3 regions of the Serratia sp. 25CWL12 genome follow, and region 3 is predicted to be linked to each of the others. Evidence: predicted binding sites of a transcription regulator. Region 3 holds the regulator's gene; each other region holds the start of a gene.
What was found. Region 3 encodes LexA, which represses DNA repair genes until DNA is damaged. Its sites were predicted from a motif close to TNCTGTATGTACATACAGNA; they were not measured.
Positions count from the first base shown of each region.

Region 1: a site for LexA is predicted at 2,993-3,012, ahead of rmuC (DNA recombination protein RmuC). Genes of this name have one in related genera too.
Region 2: a site for LexA is predicted at 2,860-2,879, ahead of dinB (DNA polymerase IV). Genes of this name have one in related genera too.

Region 1 is NZ_CM147698.1:3,781,502-3,788,223, forward strand. Features, by position in the region: gene ubiJ (ubiquinone biosynthesis protein UbiJ) at 1-479, opposite strand, end outside; gene ubiE (bifunctional demethylmenaquinone methyltransferase/2-methoxy-6-polyprenyl-1,4-benzoquinol methylase UbiE) at 493-1,248, opposite strand; gene rmuC (DNA recombination protein RmuC) at 1,326-2,870, opposite strand; gene ACX9GV_RS16400 (hypothetical protein) at 3,137-3,475, opposite strand; gene ACX9GV_RS16405 (OprD family outer membrane porin) at 3,505-4,329, opposite strand; gene ACX9GV_RS16410 (hypothetical protein) at 4,692-4,940, opposite strand; gene ACX9GV_RS16415 (histidine phosphatase family protein) at 4,949-5,476, opposite strand; gene ACX9GV_RS16420 (IS630 family transposase) at 6,070-6,722, opposite strand, start outside.
Region 2 is NZ_CM147698.1:3,248,409-3,255,130, forward strand. Features, by position in the region: gene pepD (beta-Ala-His dipeptidase) at 1-498, shown strand, start outside; gene ACX9GV_RS13985 (hypothetical protein) at 541-1,554, opposite strand; gene dinB (DNA polymerase IV) at 1,787-2,845, opposite strand; gene nqrM ((Na+)-NQR maturation NqrM) at 2,987-3,214, opposite strand; gene ACX9GV_RS14000 (FAD:protein FMN transferase) at 3,222-4,238, opposite strand; gene nqrF (NADH:ubiquinone reductase (Na(+)-transporting) subunit F) at 4,262-5,485, opposite strand; gene nqrE (NADH:ubiquinone reductase (Na(+)-transporting) subunit E) at 5,501-6,097, opposite strand; gene ACX9GV_RS14015 (NADH:ubiquinone reductase (Na(+)-transporting) subunit D) at 6,104-6,722, opposite strand, start outside.
Region 3 is NZ_CM147698.1:48,624-55,345, reverse strand. Features, by position in the region: gene ACX9GV_RS00230 (glutathione S-transferase family protein) at 1-166, opposite strand, end outside; gene ACX9GV_RS00225 (DUF5339 domain-containing protein) at 520-804, shown strand; gene zur (zinc uptake transcriptional repressor Zur) at 1,079-1,588, shown strand; gene dinF (MATE family efflux transporter DinF) at 1,630-2,979, opposite strand; gene lexA (transcriptional repressor LexA) at 3,088-3,696, opposite strand; gene ACX9GV_RS00205 (diacylglycerol kinase) at 3,825-4,193, opposite strand; gene plsB (glycerol-3-phosphate 1-O-acyltransferase PlsB) at 4,296-6,722, shown strand, end outside.

The DNA.
Region 1 (6,722 bases), 800 kb from region 3:
GTTTGTGCCACATAGGCTTGCTGGTTATACCAGCCTGATTTGAGTAAACCGGCCACTTTACTCACCGCTTGGCCAAGGCTCTCTGCCGCAATGTCCCCCACATAGGGTGCCAGCCACTCCGCTGGGTCCCATTCAGCCAGATCGAGCAACCCCACCAGTTGCTGCACCACCTGAATGTCACCGTCGACAATCAGTTCACCACTGCGTATCAGCGGGGAAAGTTGTTGGCGATCACGCAGTTTCATCAACACCGGTATGCTGGTTTTCAGCGTACAGTCAGCAACCTCTTCCGATTCGCCCAATACATCCACACACTGCTCGCTAAATACCAGCACCAAGGGTGAAGAGAGTTGCTGTAACTCAATACGTAATACTTTACCCACCAGCCGCTGGCGAGCCGCTTTCATGCTGCGGTCGCGAAACAACAAACTATTGAGCGACGTTTCCAATAGTCCGGTCAGTAGCGGGGTGAGCAACATCGGCATTTCCATATCAGAACTTGTATCCCCGATGTAACGCAACAATCCCACCGGTCAAGTTGAAATAGGTCACGTTGTCGAAACCGGCGTCGCTCATCATTCCCTTTAACGTTTCCTGATCCGGATGCATACGAATCGACTCCGCCAAATAACGGTAACTCTCTGGATCTTTCACCACCAGCTCACCAATTTTCGGCAGGATATGGAATGAATAGGCATCGTAGACTTTACTCAAGGGTTCCAACAGCGGCTTGGAGAACTCCAATACCAACAAGCGGCCACCCGGCTTGAGTACGCGAAACATGGAACGCAACGCCTTGTCTTTATCAGTGACATTACGCAAGCCAAAAGAGATGGTAATACAGTCGAAATAATTATCGGGGAAAGGGAGTGCTTCCGCATTGGCCTGTACATAGCTGATATTACCGACGATACCCTGGTCACGTAGTTTTTCGCGCCCCATCTTAAGCATCGAGTCGTTGATATCAGCCAGAATCACCTGCCCCTGTTCCCCCACCATGCGGGAAAACTTAGCGGCCAGATCACCGGTGCCCCCGGCCAGATCCAACACCCGCTGACCACGGCGTACGCCGCTACAATCAATGGTAAAACGCTTCCAGACACGGTGGATACCGAACGACATTAAGTCGTTCATCACATCATACTTTGCTGCTACCGAATGAAAAACCTTGGCCACCATGGCCTGTTTTTCAGCTCTGGCGACAGTATGAAAGCCAAAGTCGGTGGTTTCCTGCGTTTGATCTACCATTGTCTTGCCTGCTATTACGTCAATTTAGTGTCGAGAGTGTACCAGAAAGCCACGCAATACCCCACTTTCTCACCGCATCACCCTGCCGATGAGCCAGGTTGTTCTGCCCGGTGTTCACCCTCTTTAGCCACCGATAATTCAGCCATATTCTCTTCTGACTCGGCGGGAGGATCCTCATGCTGGGCATGGGCCCGTTGGGCCAATTGCGGGTTAATGGGTCGTTTGACCTCCACCCCCAGAGCTCGGAAGCTCTCTATCTGGCCGATAAGATTACCACGCCCCGAACTCAGTTTATTCATCGCCTGATGATAACTACTTTGCGCTTTATCCAGGCTTTGCCCCAGCGCCGACATATCATCAACAAACAGACGCATCTTGTCATACAACCGAGCTGCGCGATCGGCGATACGCTGGGCATTCTGGCTTTGGTGTTCATAACGCCACAGGTTGGTAATGGTTCGCAATGCCACCAGCAACGTGGTTGGGCTAACCAACATAATATTGTGCTTCAAGGCTTCGCTAATCAATTCCGGTTCACGATCAATAGCCAACAGGAATGCGGGTTCCAATGGGATAAACATCAGCACATAATCCAGTGAGCGCAAGCCAGGTAGTTGCTGGTAGTCCTTGTGCCCCAATTGACGAATATGCCCGCGCAGAGAAGCAATATGTTCGCTCAATGCAACTTCCCGTTCGCTATCATCATCGCTATTGAAGTACCGCTCATAAGCCACCAGTGACATCTTGGCATCAATCACCACATCTTTACCTTGCGGCAAACGCACAATGACGTCGGGCTGCAGACGGCTTTGGTGATCCAAGCGCACATTGACCTGGGTTTGATACTCATGCCCTTCACGCAATCCGGAGGCTTCCAGCACCCGGCCCAAAACCACCTCCCCCCAGTTGCCCTGAATTTTGTTATCCCCCTTCAGTGCCTTGGTCAGGTTGATCGCTTCACGCGCCATCTGCGCATTCAATTGCTGTAGATTACGTATTTCATGGGTCAATGTATGACGCTCGCGAGCTTCCTGGCCGAAACTATCTTGTACCTGGCGGCGAAAACCATCCAACTGTTCGCGTAACGGTAACAGCAGACGATCCAGACTTTGCCGGTTTTGTTCATCGACCTTACGACCACTGCTTTCAAAGATACGATTGGCCAGGTTTTCAAATTGCGTCGTCAACCGCTGTTCACTGCTGATTAATAACCGCTGTTTCTCTTCTGCAGCAATACGCGTCTCTTCCCAACGAACCGTCGCTTCACGCAGTTTCGCCTCTTGTGTACTATTGATTTCACGTTGGGCGCGCAACGCCTGATCTAATTGTTCACATTGATTACGCCAGTGATTGAGGTGCTGTAACCTTTCCTGCCCGGCGGCCAATTGGCTATGTAGTGCACGCAGTTCCAGATCATTTTGCCGTAATTGCTGTTCATAGCGCCGCACTGTCTCTTGGCTAGAGGTCGTTTCAAGCTGCGCTTGCTGCAAGGATTGCTCCAACAATCGCCTATCAGTTTCATGCAGCGCTCGCTGCTGTTGCCCACGCCAACTCGCGATCACCCCCCCGATCAGTAGGCCAAAAACAACGCCACCCATAGCGTAAACCAACGTGATTTCCAACTTGCCCCCTTTTATATCGCGGGTGATACCCAGATTCATTCAAGCGGCGAAAGCACCTGGCTATAACTTAAATAAACCAAGGTATAGCGCCTTCGCACTAATTACCCGCCACGTTAAAGGGAGACTGTATGGATGTCCAGTCAGTTTTCATTAATCCTCGTCCCCACGCAAGTGAGGGTATTATTGACGGTTATTGAATGAGTTGCGGACACCTGCTTAGAGGAGCGCGCGGTAACCTGCTCAGTCACCGCGCTAATTAAGATGGGTTAGAACAGTTTGAAACGATACTCGGCGATAAATTGCGCCCCTAGTGAGTGGGATGTCTGATACTGACCATCGGATATCACCGGTGTTTTACTGCGATTTTTATAGGACCACCCCGGCCCCACCATCGCAAACACCGTCAAGTTCTTCAGCGTGGGATGAGAAGGATCCCAGCGACCAAAGACGTTGATTTCCCCGGTGCGCACAGCAACGCCTTGGTAGCTGAACTGAGCGGCGTTACCCGTCAAACCCGCCGTCAACTCCGGGGTGATTCGGTACTCAGCCCAGGCTGCCAGCATAGTTTCACCATCTCGCATATAGTCTTCACCAGAATAAGCCATGGAGGTAAAGTTTCCTCGTGAGTCCCTGGTCATATGTCGCGGATAAGACCCAAGCTCCCCCCACCTTTAGGTGCACGGGTGTGAGAAACACCCAGCTTAAGACTCCAAAGTGGCTCCTGCCATTTAGCATCAAAGGCATAGTGGTTGGCATTATTGTCGAAATTACGCCGGTTCAGTGCCATGGATTTATAATCATCCAGCGCCTGAGTGGTATAAATCTGACTACCCAGGCTAAGTTTCTCAACCGGGTTAAAGGCGACTTTCAGGATCTGGCGGCGCAAATAATTCTGCGACTCACCATAAGCCAGTTGACCGTTAAACGGTTGACTCTTATAGCCCAATTCACCAGTGGCGAGATGATTGATATAGCGGCCCTCGTTGGTTTGTAACCGCAGACTATCAGGGGAATTACGCGCCATGGTGCGTTCCACATAAGCCCCGCGCAAGGAGAACCCGCCGCCTTCCATCCCACCCGACCACCCCAGATAGCTGGTAGGAGATAAGCGGGTCGAGTTAGTGATAACGCCATAGTTACGTAGCGTTTGCCAGCCCCCTTGAGCATTCAGCGCCACACCGGCGACGTCTCCTTTCAGCTTGATATAACGCTGACCAAATTTGCTAAAGCCCGTCGCATTATCTTTGTTATTACCTGAGCCATTGTTGTATAACACCCCTCGGGAATCAAAATAATCGCTAGCCCCCAGTTTTACCGCGCCGTAATAATCAACATTGATACCGATAATATCGGCCCAATAGCCGGATTGATAACCCAGTGCGAAACCTTGCCCCCAAGCACTATGGACTTTCTTCTGGTCGGTGGCATCCTCCTTGAGATATCTAAACTCATTTCTCAATGATAATTGCGCCTGACTATCAGTAAAAAATGGCGAAGTAAAAAGTGGTGATGTGAGGGCGTTTTCATTTTTTGCCTGCACATGATTTGATAATAGTGATATAGCAATAGAACAACATAAAGTATATTTCTTCATTTTTTCATCCACTGAAATAGTATCGTTCCCCCTTCAGAGGGGGACTCTCATTTTCATTCAAACTGCGGTGGTGTTGGCGTTTTTGGGTTCTACTCGTCATTATTCAAGTGGCTTGAATTATTTAGAGCATGAATAGTTCACCATGAACTCCACCCCTATCGGAGTCATTGTCTGTAGCATTCAAATTATTCCCCTGTAACCTGCAGATAAAGCCATTGAAAGTATAATTATTTTTTATTTATGATCTCTTTCCCTTTAGCGACATAACTCATATCACCAATATCAACCACAGTATATTTACCATCCTTATAGGTTATTTTTACTACTGCAGCATTTTTCAACGGTTTATTTTTGTTTGGACTGTCGGTCATATCAGAAAGCATCATCAGCATGGATAGCCCTGATGAGACCGAGAGAATATTTTTATCCCCATTCTTTAAAGCATTCTGTACCATGGTATCCATTGCACCTTTCATACGTGTTTTCACCTGCAATGCACTCTCTGCTTCTTTTTTTCATCACTCTGGCTGATGACATTAACCATCGTGACAAGATCGACTTTCCCCTCAGCAATTTGTTTAAACAAAACCTCAGAGGAGGCCATACCGGCACGTTTAGCCGCAAAATCCCACATATATTTATTCGGTGTGCCCTCAAAACCACCGAAGAACATCTCACGCAAGCCGGGGAGTTCCGTGACCTTAACCGCTGACTTACCCGTCTCTTGCAGGATCACCTGCATCGTTTCCCGCTGGCGCCCTGCATCACTGGTGTAATAGCTGTCAAAAGGGATCCCTTTCAACCCGGCGCCCAAATAACGGGCAGTTTCAACACCGTCTGATGTCAACGGTGAGTCTGACCACCCTTGTACTTTATCGTAGGTATTCAGAATGGTTTTACCATGACGCGCAAAATAGATATTTATACTGTCATTTTCTGTTGCCAAAACAGGGAATGCCGAGAAAGAAGAGAGAGAAAGCATTGAAGCCAACAACCAGGTTTTAAATTTCATTTCATATTCCTTTTTGAAAGTTATCACGCAAAACAATAAGTTTCATATATACAAATACAAGAATTATATTTATGTCGATAATCTATTAATAACATCAAAACAATTCACCAGCGGTGGATCACCCCTTTTTATTGGGCAATAAAAAACCCAAACCCATAACAGTTAACTGCCATCGGGTTTGGGTTTTGCCTGTTTATACTCTGCATATTTCAAGTAATCTGGGCGTTAGATGCATTTATTCGCACCCGTCACCTGCTGACACTTAAATAATGAGATGTAAAATAACAGTGACAATCCACTTATAAGAAAACTAACATCACCAAAGAAATAAATAAATAGAAATCAGCAAGGAAATACCAAAACGTGATCAAATCCGCACTCTATCGTCAATGATTACCGAATAGCTTAAAGTGCCCCTGTAATATAAAAGCTGACTTCTACTCAAAACAACTCAAATTGATTAAAAAGCACTCATTGAGAAAGAGAGCAGGCCTGTTAGACCTGCTCTCTTTTTCTCGTTATTTCTGGTTGTTATTTCTGCTTGTTATTTCTGCTTGCTTAAATCTCTCGCTAAATAGCTGATCCTAATACTGCTACACTTTTGCCTGACCGTGCTTCCTACCAGGGAATGGGCTTACCGTTTTCATAAAGTGGCGTATCTTTTTCAGTAATTGCCACATCGAACGGCAGCTATGATTCCGGGTTATCGTGTCATGTAATGCTTGCCACAGCCTTTCAACGTGGTTCACCCATGGCGAGTAGACGGGTTGATAAATAACAATAAATTTGGGGTTCTTCTTCAGCCACCGAAGTGTTTCACGACTTTTATGGATAATGTAGTTATCAACGATCAGGGTGATGCTTTTTGCCCGCCGATACGTGCTCTTAAGGTGTTCCAACAAGCTGATAAATAGTCCCGATTTTTTGCTGCTGCCACCAACATAGCTGACTTTTCCCGTGCCACTGTGTAATGCACCGGCCAGATAATATTTTTCGTTTTGTCCCGGCGTAACAACCTGTTTTTGTTGACCACGAAGTTGCCAGTCAGCCCCTATTTTGGGGTTGAGATGGATATCCACTTCATCCTCGTAAAATACAGGATGCTCAGCGCTGCACTGGGCAAGAGCCTTGGCGATAACGGCCATTTTCTCTTCTTTATGTGGGTCTCGAATACGCAGTGTTGGTGCAGCTCTTCGCCAGACCAACCCCGCGGAGGGAAGCCAGCGACGAACCGTCGAAGCGTGCA
Region 2 (6,722 bases), 1.3 Mb from region 3:
TCGCTGTTAAATGCAACACCTAACGGTGTGATTCGCATGAGTGATGAAGTGCAAGGCGTGGTAGAAACATCGCTGAACGTCGGCGTGGTGACAACCAGTGAACAAGAAGCCCAAATCATCTGTTTGGTGCGTTCTTTGATCGACAGCGGCAAAGACTATGTTGTCGGGATGCTGGCTGCGCTGGGCCAACTGGCTAACGCCAAAGGTGTTGCCAAGGGTAGTTACCCTGGCTGGCAACCGGATGCCCATTCACCGGTGATGCAACTGGTTCGTGAAACCTACCAGAAGCTGTTCAATAAGACGCCAAATATCATGGTAATCCACGCAGGGCTAGAATGTGGTCTGTTCAAGAAGCCGTATCCGAATATGGATATGGTCTCCATTGGGCCAACCATTACCGGGCCTCACTCCCCAGATGAGCAGGTGCATATCGCCAGTGTGGGTCAATACTGGATACTGCTGACCGAACTGCTAAAAGCGATTCCTGAGCGTAGCTAGTACCACATCTCTTAGGCCCAGAAATCTGGGCCTATTTCCATTTTATGACTGCGCCGACTTTTGCCCCAAGTTACCGCTGATTTCATTCATCTGCGCTTGAATCAATGCCGCGCTGAGTGGTAACAACAGAAAAGCAAACAGGACAACCAACCAGGTTTTATACCTTGGCACTTGCCCATTACTTTCAATTATGGTGCATTGATTATCACTTAGCCTAGAGACAATAATTGGAGCAACAAAGAAGGGTAGCAAAAACATCGACCACCCAGCACATTTAGGGGTTAATAACGTCGGTGATTGGGTAAAGGTCCTGATTTCCGCATGAATTTTCACAAACCAGAAAATATAATAAAACGGCACCACGAACAGGAAAAACGTTATTACTGGGGAGCGATACTTAGCTGGCTGAGGGGGTGTTTCTCTTAACGGTGGAGATTCGTAAAACAAACAGGATTTTACGGGTATAAGAAGCAGAGTCCCTACAATGATTGGAGTAGAGATCAGGGTAAAAAAGACGACGGGATCTTCAAGTAACGAAGCAGTATAAAGATAGGTAGAAATTGGCATCATAACTATATTGAACCCAAACTTTAGCGTTACCAGCATACCAAATGCGAGAACAAAGGCTTCGACACTGCCAATCGCTCCAGCAATAAAGGCCGGAATAATAAGTAACATCGCCCCGATGCCTAAGCCTATTAAAAATTCTGCTATAACCAAGACTTCAACATTTCCAGGATTAGAACTGAACAAAGAAAAACCCAATAAAACTAACCCACTGAATAGGTAAAGCATATAATAATTCTTGATCCGACTGGCAACCCAGGCAAGGATTGCGCCAAAGAATAAACCAGCCTGTTGGGTTGCATGGACCGTGCCAATATCAGTCATGGACAAGTCTGAATTGGCTTTGATAAAGAGCAAGCCAGCAGTACTGAAAAAGTACTGACTAAAACCAAAAGCAACAAAATAAAAAACTAATCCCCAAAATCGATAACTGCTTTGCAGGTCTGCCCACGTCCATTTTTTTACTGGCGTTTTTTGGCTGATTACCATTTACTTTATCCCTCTTTTTTGAATATCTACCTAGACAAGATTTTTCTAGTTTTAGCTATTTTCTGGTTTTAACTATTTTCTAGTTTTAACAACGACAATAAGCTTATACCAGCTTTTATGTGCTGACTCAAAAATTCGACAGGATCAGCCCCCACGAAATGATTACCCCACAAGGAAGCGAAACACATTGAAAATTAATGATTAAAAATGATGAGTTACTGCTTGGTTTTGATTACCACGTCAGCACTAACTGCCGCTCTAATTGAGGGTCGAGCAGAGTGACATGCAAGCCAACCAACCGAACACCACGCCCTTCCCGCCGGCTTTGCCATACCTGATGGGCAACGTTGAGCAAATCCTCTTTGTTCAACACTGGCCAAACATGCTCTTGGGTTGTTTGTTGAAAATCGTGGAATTTCAGCTTCACCCCCTGCCGGGCAATATGTAGGTCGGGTTTCACTTTGCGTAAGCGCATTTCAAGCTCAGGGTAAAGCTTCTCGTTGATCAAGGCTTCACACTCTTCCCAGCGATGAATATCTACGGCTAACGTCCGTTCAACACCGAGTGATTTCCGTAAGCGATCAGGCGAAATTTCCCGATCATCAATACCCTGACAGCGTTCCCATAACACGCGGCCAAATTTACCGAAGCGTTTTAATAAAGCCGCCAGATCATATCCCTGCACATCCGCACAGGTGATTAAGCCCACTTCTTCCAACCGTTTTGCGGTGACCTTCCCTACACCAGGGATCTTACTAAGGGGTAATTGTTGCAAGAATGCCGGGACTTGCGCGGGGGTAATCACATATTGGCCATTAGGTTTATTCAATTCAGAGGCGATCTTGGCCAAAAATTTGATCGGAGCAATACCCGCAGAGGCGGTTAGTTCAAGTTCATCGGCAATAGCCTGGCGGATCTCTTGAGCAATCAGCGTGGCAGAACCGTGGTGGTGAGTGCTATGAGTCACATCCAGATAGGCTTCGTCCAGAGAAAGGGGTTCAATCAACGACGTATAACGGGAAAAGATATCACGAATATGCAGAGAGACTTCTTTGTAAACCGCCATCCGCCCCGGTAATAATTTCAAATGCGGGCATAACTTCAGTGCCATTGCCGTCGCCATGGCGCTATGCACACCATAACGGCGCGCGGGGTAGTTAGCTGTGCTAATCACACCACGCCGATCCGCACTGCCGCCAATCGCCAGCGGAATTTCGCGCAGGCTAGGATCATCGCGCATCTCTACCGCCGCGAAGAAGCAATCCATATCAACATGAATAATTTTACGCATCACGCCCCCAACAACACTGTATAAGTATACAGCTTGTTATTAAAAGCTCAATCCCCTTGTTTTACCGCTTGGACTGGTGAAATAAGAACTAAGGGTGCTGTAAACAGCACCCTTAGTTCTTATTTCACAAGATCCGGTCTTTTACAGGATCCGATGTTTTTCCAACTGTTCACGTCGTTTTGCTTCTTTTGCCAGCCGTTTTTTACGGGCATCACAAGGCTCTGGGCAATCACAGACCTTTTCTATCCCCAACGCCGTTATGCCACCACAACTGCCCTGCAAGGCGCGGCGCCGGAAAACATAACCCAACGACATGCCCCCAACCACCAACAGGAACAGCACAAAGGATACAGCGAATGTCATCAGCATAATCGCCTCACGAACCTGACTTCAGATAAGGCTTAAAGGCATCGGAGTAGTGTTCTTCAAACCCTTTATCTGTTTTGACTATCATAAATACCGGGATACCCAACAGATTCGCCAATGCTAATCCTCGTTCTGGCCCCAGTACATTCAACCCAGTGGCAAGTCCGTCTGCTGTCATGCATGATGGACTGAGTACCGAAACTGAAACCAGATTATGGCTGATCGGTTTGCCAGTAAGCGGGTCAATAGTATGAGAATAGCGCATACCGTCTTTTTCGAAATAATTACGGTAATCACCTGATGTCGCGATCGCCATCTCGCCCGGCTCAATCACCAAATGTGCCGTTTGCTCTACACCCGCGGTTGGCCGCTCAATAGCGATACGCCATGCCTTGTTTTCACCATTGTGGCCACGAGTACGAACTTCCCCGCCAATATCCACCATATAGTTTTCAACATGTTGTGATTGCAGATACTCTACTACCACATCGACACCATAACCTTTGGCGATGGCAGAGAGATCAACATACAGTTCCGGAATACGCTTCACCAGCGCATTGCCTTCTACCGCAAGATGCTCGCTCCCTGTCCAGCTACGGCGTAACGCCAACTGTTCATCGCTTGGCACTTTATCTGGACGCCCCTCAGGACCAAAACCCCAGAGGTTGACCAACGGCCCCACCGTCACATCCAAGGCACCTTCAGTGACATGGTTAAGGCGCAATGCCTCCAATACCACTTTGGCAGTAGCAGCAGAGACCGGGAAAGGTTTGTTGATTTCGCGGCTACGGTTAAAACGGCTCAACTCGGAATCTGGCCGGTAGGTCGACATCTGTTGATTCACCAGCTCCAGCTGTTGGTCGATCCCTTGTTGTAACTTTTCTGCAGAAGGTGTTCCATCACCTGGAATATAGCGGACTGAGTAATAGGTCCCCATGGTTTTACCATCGAGATTTTCTTGCTTTGGCCCGCAAGCTGTTAACAAAAATGCGGCGCCAAGCGCCGCTAAAGTGATGAAAAATTTCATTCTGGTGTCACCGACTACAAAAATTAACCGCCAAAATCATCAAGCATGATGTTTTCATCTTCAACGCCGAGATCTTTCAGCATTTTGATCACTGCTGCGTTCATCATCGGTGGTCCACACATATAGAACTCGCAATCTTCCGGTGCGGGGTGGTTTTTCAGATAATTTTCCAGCAAGACGTTATGAATAAAGCCGGTATAGCCAGTCCAGTTATCTTCTGGTAGTGGATCAGAGAGTGCCACATTCCAGGTGAAATTCTCATTCTCTTCTTGCAGACGATTGAAGTCATCCTGATAGAACATTTCACGTAGCGAACGAGCACCATACCAGAAACTCATTTTACGCTTGGATTTCAGGCGTCTCAGCTGATCGAAAATATGCGAGCGCATCGGTGCCATACCGGCCCCACCACCGATAAACACCATTTCAGCATCGGTCTCTTTGGCATAGAACTCACCAAATGGCCCAGAAATCGTCACCTTATCCCCCGCTTTCAGCGACCAGATATAAGACGACATAATACCCGGAGGGGCATCTGGACTATTTGGCGGCGGCGGTGCAATACGCACGTTCAGCATAATGATGCCTTTCTCATCCGGGTAGTTTGCCATCGAATAGGCACGCACCGAATGCTCTTTGACCACCGAACGGAAGCGGAACAGATTGAATTTATCCCAATCTTCACGGTATTCCTGCGGCACATCAAAATCCGCATAATCCACTTCATGCGCTGGTGCTTCAATCTGGATATAACCACCAGCACGGAAAGGCACATCCTCGCCATCAGGAATTTGCAGTTTCAACTCTTTGATAAAGGTTGCTTTGTTATCATTAGAGATAACTTCACAGTCCCATTTCTTCACGCCGAAAATCTCTTCCGGCAATTCGATTTTCATGCTCTGCTTCACGTTGACCTGGCAGGCCAAACGGCAGCCCTCTTTGGCTTCACGCTTGCTGATATGGGAAAGTTCGGTCGGCAGAATATCACCGCCCCCCTCACTAATCACCACCCGGCACTGCCCACAGGAACCGCCGCCGCCACAAGCCGAGGAGATAAAAACCCCTTGGCTGGATAGCATATTGAGCAGCTTATCCCCTGCCGGAGCAGTAAAGCTTTTATCTTTATCACCATTCACTTCAATAGTGATATCACCGGTATTCACTAACTTGGATTTTGCAAACAGGATCAGTAACGCCAGCACCATAACGATGCCGGTAAACATCAACACGCCTAATATAATTTCCATAAATACTTCCTGCCTTTACAACTGAACGCCGGCAAATGACATGAATCCCAGTGCCATTAATCCAGTGGTAATAAAGGTAATGCCCAAACCACGCAGCCCGGCAGGCACATTCGAATACTTCATCTTTTCGCGGATCCCTGCCAGAGCAACAATCGCCAGCATCCAACCGATTCCAGAACCAATGCCATAAACCACCGACTCAGCAAAGTTGTAATCGCGCTGTACCATAAATGACACACCACCGAAGATCGCACAGTTCACCGTAATCAATGGCAGGAAAATGCCCAAGGCGTTGTATAAGGCAGGGAAGAAACGATCAAGGATCATCTCCAGGATCTGAACCAGAGCGGCGATAACCCCAATGAAGACAATGAAATTGAGGAAACTCAAATCCACCCCTTCCACCAGCGCACCATCACGCAGGATCAGGTTAAAAACCAGATTATTGACCGGTACCGCAATACCCAGTACTACCGTTACGGCAATGCCTAAACCAAAGGAGGTGGAGACCTTTTTCGACACGGCAAGGAAAGTACACATGCCAAGGAAAAACGCCAATGCCATGTTCTCAACAAACACCGCACGAACAAGCAGACTAATATAATGTTCCATCGGCGGTTACTCCTTTTCTATCTGCGCTGGTCGCAAGGTACGAATACCCCAGATCAGCAGGCCGATGATAAAGAATGCACTGGGTGCCAGTAAGAACAAACCATTTGGCTGATACCAACCGCCATTTTGTATCGTCACAAATATCGGTATATCAAACAGGTTGCCCGAACCAATTAATTCACGCAAAAAGCCCACCAGAATGAGGATCACACCATAACCAAGCCCGTTACCGATCCCATCCATAAAGCTTTCTAATGGTGGAGATTTCATGGCATAGGCTTCAGCACGCCCCATGACAATACAGTTAGTAATAATCAAACCAACAAATACTGACAGTTGTTTAGATATCTCATAGGCATAAGTCCGCAAAAACTGATCAACCACAATCACCAACGAAGCAATGATGGTCATCTGCACAATGATCCGAACACTGTTAGGAATATGATTGCGTATCAGTGAGATAAACAAACTAGAAAATGAAGTCACTACTGTGAGCGCCAACGTCATCACCAAGGCAGTTTCCAACTTAGTGGTTACCGCAAGCGCTGAGCACACGCCAAGGATCTGCAAAGCAATGGGGTTATTATCTAACAGCGGTTCAAGTAAAACCCGCTTAATCTCTTTG
Region 3 (6,722 bases):
GCACCTTGCCCATGGGGTTAATCGCCAGATACTCGGCGCTTTTCATGCTGGTGCCATAATCAAGTATTACGGTATCGTAACTGGCACCGCACTCTTCCAGTAACCAGCGCACTGTGCGGCCGCGAGACATAGGGTGGGTATAGAGGGTAATTTTGCCATCATTCATTTTAAAGCGTCCTTAGGTTGCGGTGATTAACATGGGCAGTATCTGTTGCCCGAGTGTCAGAAACTGGCAGTAGTGTTCGGTGCGTACCAACAGGAATGTAACTTGACGGATAATGTAAACAACACAAATTCATAAGTAAAAATAATAAATACCACTAAAGCCATACTGAAAGAGATGCTAATTAATTGAATTTTTCCCTATCTGCGTTATCAGAAAAATAAAAATATCTGATGAGTACATATTGCAAAATAATAATCCTGGCATCTGCTTGTTTTATGAACAACTTTTTTAGATAATTATTTCACCATCATTGGGATGGTTAGGATGAAATATTAATAATTGGATTGTTACTGATGAAAAAATTAATTCTTGCGTGCAGCCTGTTAGCTATGTCCTCTTCCGTTTTTGCTGGTGAAATGACCGATACATGTAAAAAATATGTTGAGGAAGTTGATGCGTTAATTGCCAAAGCGTCTGAAACCAATGACGCGGCAAAACAGCAAATGGAAGCATTAAAAACCCAGATGGAACAGGCCAAGCAACAGATCTCTGCCATGCCTACAGAACAACAAGATCCAGCTTGCAAGCAAGGTCTTGATATGATGGCTCAAATGAAAACTTCAATGGGCATCAAATAATCCCGCATCAATATTGTTTCCGTGCCTATCTTCGGTGCGGAAATCAATCCCTCCCCGTTACCACTGAAGTTACCGCTCTGTTAATCATCATTTCATCATGATGGGTTCTAATAATCTTAGCTATTAATCATTGCCAGTTAACCAACCAAGTGCGCTAACCGCTATGTTAGTCCGGCAAACGCGTCATGATACTTGTTATTCCCCTAGGCACCTCTCGGCGATTGCCGATGAATATGATAAAATCAGCGCCTATTCACCTACCGGGATATTGGCGATGAACTCAACCAATCAGGAAAAGCTACTCGCGCAGGCTGAACAACTCTGTCAGCAGCGCAATGTAAGGCTGACCCCACAACGGCTGGAAGTGTTACGTCTGATGACTGAACAACCCGGAGCCATCAGTGCTTACGATCTACTGGATCTGTTACGTATCGCAGAACCTCAGGCCAAACCGCCCACCGTCTATCGAGCACTGGATTTCTTACTGGAGCAAGGGTTTATTCACCGCATAGAATCTGCTAACAGCTACGTACTGTGCCATCACTTCGAACAGCCGATGCACACCTCAGCGCTATTTATCTGCGATCGCTGCAGGCAAGTCACTGAACGGACGACAGAGGGTGTGGAAGAAACGCTACAGAAACTCGCCCTGGAATCAGGTTTTGTCTTACGCCACAGTGTGGTTGAAGCACATGGGTTATGCTCCGCCTGTGTTGAAATAGAAGCCTGTAACCACAAACACAGTTGCCAGCATGATCACAGCATAGTGATAAAGAAAAAATAGAGAGTTCACACTCCTTTCAAACCGCAGTAAAACAGGTGACCTTATTCACCCTTGGCAGGGAGTGAAAACCAGGTACCACGCACCTGATGACGGTGCCATATCCACCCCAGCGCAACACCACGTAATGCCAGGAATACAGCCAAAGCCAGCCATAGCGCATGATTACCTAATAGTGGCAGTGTAAATAAAGTCAGCCCATAACCCGCTGCTGCCACCACCATGCTGTTGCGCATTTCAGTGCCACGGGTGGCACCAATAAACATACCATCCAGTAAATAACACCAGACTCCCACCACAGGCAGCACGACTTGCCAGAGAAGATAGTGACCGGCCAAGGTACGCAACAGCGGTAATGAGGTTAAAGCCGCGACAATATAAGGCCCGGTAAACAGATAAACCGTGGCAAAGCCCAGTGCCAGCATACCTGCCTGGCGACAAGCGGCATACCATATCGCATGCAATTGACGGTCGTCCCTTGCGCCATAGGCGTAACCGGAATGGACCTCAACGGCATAAGCAAAGCCATCCAAAGCATAGGCGGTAAATGTTAACAAACTCATCAATATCGCATTGACGGCCACCACATCACTCCCCATGCGCGCCGCAAAAATCGTTAACGAAGAGAAACACAATTGCAGCAGGAGTGAGCGCAGCATGATATCGCGGTTAAGTGCCAACAAGCGACGTAAGTTACCGCGCCAGGCATGCCGCAACATCGCTAATGAGATGCCACGTGAACATAATACCCGCCAAGCAAGCCATAACCCCAACAGCAGTGTGGCATACTCCGCCAGCACCGTTGCCGTGGCAGCCCCCGAGACACCCCAACCCAAGCCGATCACCAGCACGATATCCAACACGATATTCAGCAGATTACCCGCTATCAGCATCACCACCGGCGCACGCACATATTGAACACCGAGCAACCAGCCGAGCAATACCATATTCGCCAGTGCTGCCGGGGCACTCAGCCAGCGGATCTCCAGAAACCGTCTAGCCTGTACTAATACCGCTTGATCACCACCGACAATATGTAATGCCAGCGAGATCAGTGGGCCACGGAGTAACACTATGGTTAAGCCAATCAACAGCGCTAACAGCAACGGCTGCATAAAAGTACGCGCCAAGCGCTGTGGGTCCCCTGCCCCTAACGCCTGCGCCGTTAACCCGGTGGTACTCATGCGCAAAAATAGTAACAACATAAACAGGAAATTGGTCGCCATTGCACCAACCGCTACCCCACCAAGATAAATTGCGCTATCAAGATGGCCGATAACCGCTGTATCCACCAAACCAAGCAGAGGAACCGTGATATTGGAAAAGATCATTGGCAATGCCAGACGCCACAGTATTTTGTCAGCAGGGCTGGTGAAGGTAGCGAGTAAACGCATTGCGATCTATTCCGACGGCAGAAGTAGAGTTGTTGACATGGACAGAATATCGCCCCGCTATTGAGGCGATATACCTATTTGATTAGATAACATGACAAAAAAGAGGTGTCAGAGCCAGTCACCGTTGCGGATCACGCCCACCGCCAAGCCTTCAATCGTGAAATTCTGATGCTTCAAATCCACCACTATTGGCTGAAACTCACTGTTTTCTGGCAATAACTCAACAATATTACCCTGTTTCTTCAGGCGCTTTACTGTCACTTCATCTTCAATACGAGCCACCACCACCTGGCCGTTACGCACATCCTGAGTTTTATGCACCGCCAGCAGATCGCCATCCAGAATACCAATATCGCGCATAGACATCCCACTGACGCGCAACAGGAAATCCGCACTAGGGTGGAATAAGCTCGGGTCAACTTTATAGTGCCCTTCAATATGTTGCTGAGCCAACAAGGGTTCACCCGCCGCCACCCGGCCAACCAAAGGTAACCCTTCTTCCTCTTCCATCAGCAAGCGGATACCGCGAGAAGCCCCGGAAACCACTTCAATAACACCTTTGCGGGCCAGAGCTTTCAGGTGCTCTTCTGCCGCATTTGGTGAGCGAAACCCCAGGCGCATTGCGATCTCGGCACGTGTTGGTGGCATGCCCGTTTGTGAAATATGATCGCGAATCAGATCATAGACCTCTTGCTGTCTGGTAGTTAGTGCTTTCATTCCGCCCCCTGTTTGTTTATACAGTCATGCTGTGAGTATATACAGGTAAACCAGGATTGGGAATCAATTCATAAATAAAAATCAGGGATTAGCGAGATTGATCGCACCCCATGACATCGGTTTACTCGTCAGGCGAAGTGATCCCAGAGCACCGAGATCCAGACAAACAGCGCCAACAAAATCGTCAGAAAAACCGCGGCTGAAGCCATGTCTTTCGATCGCCCGGAAAGCTCATGATATTCAGTTCCCACCCGATCAACGATCGCTTCAATCGCACTGTTGATAATTTCAATAATCACCACCAGCACCAGGGAGCCGATCAATAAAATGCGCGCTATCGCCCCCACATCAAGCCATATCGCCAGTACGATAGCCACCACGGCCACCACCAGTTCTTGGCGGAAAGCAGCCTCATTGCGCCAGGCTGCAATTAATCCTTTATATGAATAGCCAACAGCTTTAATAATACGTGTCATGCCAGTAATTTGATTTGCCATGTTTCATCTCACAAGGTAGGTCATCGTTTCAATACCACAGACCTGTTACACGGTTTCTGGTATGCTTTCAGCGCAATTGCTAACAAGAGGCTTCAGGTCGTTATGTCAGGTTGGCGTAAAATTTATTATAACCTATTGAATTTACCACTTAAGTTTTTGGTAAAAAGTAAAATTATCCCTTCAGACCCTATTTCGGAGTTAGGGTTGGATCCGTCTAGGCCGATTTTGTATGTTTTGCCTTATAATTCCAAGGCAGATTTACTCACTCTGCGTACCCAGTGTCTGGCGCAGGATCTGCCCGACCCCCTTGAGCCACTTGAAATCGATGGCTCCGTGTTGCCCAGCCATGTGTTTATCCATGAAGGGCCACGCGTCTTTCGCTACTACACACCGAAAGAAGAGTCGGTAAAACTGTTCCATGATTATCTGGATCTTCACCGCAGTAATCCAGACCTTGATATCCAAATGTTACCGGTGTCAGTGATGTTTGGTCGCTCCCCTGGTCGTGAAGGGCAGGGTGCCCCCCACCTGCGCCTGCTAAACGGTGTGCAAAAATTCTTCGCCATACTCTGGTTGGGCCGCGATAGCTTTGTCCGCTTCTCCAACACCGTTTCTTTACGCCGTATGGCAACCGAACATGGTACAGATAAAACCATTGCACAAAAACTGGCGCGCGTGGCGCGGATGCATTTCTCTCGCCAACTCCTGGCCGCCGTTGGGCCAAGTCTGCCTGTTCGTCAGGATCTGTTCAATAAGCTGCTGGCCTCCAAGGCCATTGAGAAAGCAGTAGAAGATGAAGCTCGCAGCAAGAAGATCTCTTACGAAAAAGCGCAACAGAACGCTATTTCCTTAATGGAAGAGATCGCGGCTAATTTCTCTTATGAAGCGGTACGTCTCTCTGATCGCGTCCTGAGTTGGACCTGGAACCGCCTCTATCAGGGTATTAATGTCACCAAGGCCGAACGAGTCAGGCAATTGGCACAAGATGGTCATGAGATAGTCTATGTCCCCTGCCACCGCAGCCATATGGATTACCTCTTGCTTTCCTATGTGCTCTACCACCAAGGGCTGGTTCCCCCGCATATCGCCGCAGGGATTAACCTCAATTTCTGGCCTGCCGGGCCGATTTTCCGCCGTTTGGGGGCATTCTTTATCCGTCGTACCTTTAAAGGTAACAAACTTTATTCTACGGTTTTCCGTGAATACCTTGGTGAACTATTCACCCGAGGCTATTCGGTAGAATATTTTGTTGAGGGTGGGCGTTCTCGTACTGGCCGGTTACTGGAGCCGAAAACCGGCACTTTATCCATGACAATTCAAGCCATGTTACGGGGGGGTACCCGCCCGATTACCCTGGTCCCGGTTTATATCGGTTATGAGCATGTGATGGAGGTGGGTACCTACGCCAAAGAACTGCGTGGTGCCACCAAAGAAAAAGAGGGCCTGCTGCAGATGCTTCGTGGGCTGCGTAAGTTACGCAATCTAGGCCAAGGGTATGTAAACTTTGGCGAACCCATTCCATTGACCTCCTATCTCAATCAACAGGCGCCTCAATGGCGTGAATCCATCGATCCGATAGAATCGCAGCGCCCAGTCTGGCTGACGCCGGTGGTAAACGGTCTGGCTAGCGAAATTATGGTAAGGATCAACAATGCCGCTGCGGCCAACGCCATGAACCTGTGTTGCACAGCGTTACTGGCTTCTCGCCAACGTTCGTTAGCCCGTGAACAGTTGCTTGAACAGTTGGAATGCTATCTGCAATTGATGCGTAACGCGCCTTATGCGCCCGATGCCACCGCCCCTGCTCAAACTCCTGAGCAACTGCTGGACCACGCTTTAAGCATGAGTAAGTTTGAAGTAGAGCAGGACAATATTGGCGACATTATTATTCTGCCGCGTGAGCAAGCGGTGCTGATGACCTACTACCGCAATAACATTCATCATATGTTAGTGCTGCCTTCCCTGATTGCGACTATTGTGATGCATCACCGTCAAGTATCGCGCGTTGAGCTGTTACGCCAGGTGAGTCTGATCTACCCGATGTTAAAGGCGGAACTGTTCCTGCGTTACGACAAAGATCAACTGTCAGAGGTACTGCAACCACTGATTGATGAGTTGACGCGTCAGCAATTGATTTGTGATAAAGGCGAGGAACTGGTACTCAACCCTGCTCGAATCCGTCCATTGCAACTGTTAGCTGCCGGTGTCCGTGAAACCCTGCAACGTTATGCCATCACCATGTCACTCCTTAGCGCCAACCCGAGTATCAACCGGGGGGCGTTGGAAAAAGAGAGCCGCATTATGGCCCAGCGTCTATCGGTTCTGCATGGTATCAATGCGCCGGAGTTCTTCGATAAAGCCGTATTCTCCACGTTAGTGGCCACATTACGTGAAGAGGGCTATATCAATGATAGTGGCGATGCTATTCGTGAGCATACGCTGGAGGTCTACACCATACTGAGCGATTTGATTACTCCAGAAATCAAGTTGACCATCGAAAGCGTCAGTATGCTAGAAGAGACCAACACG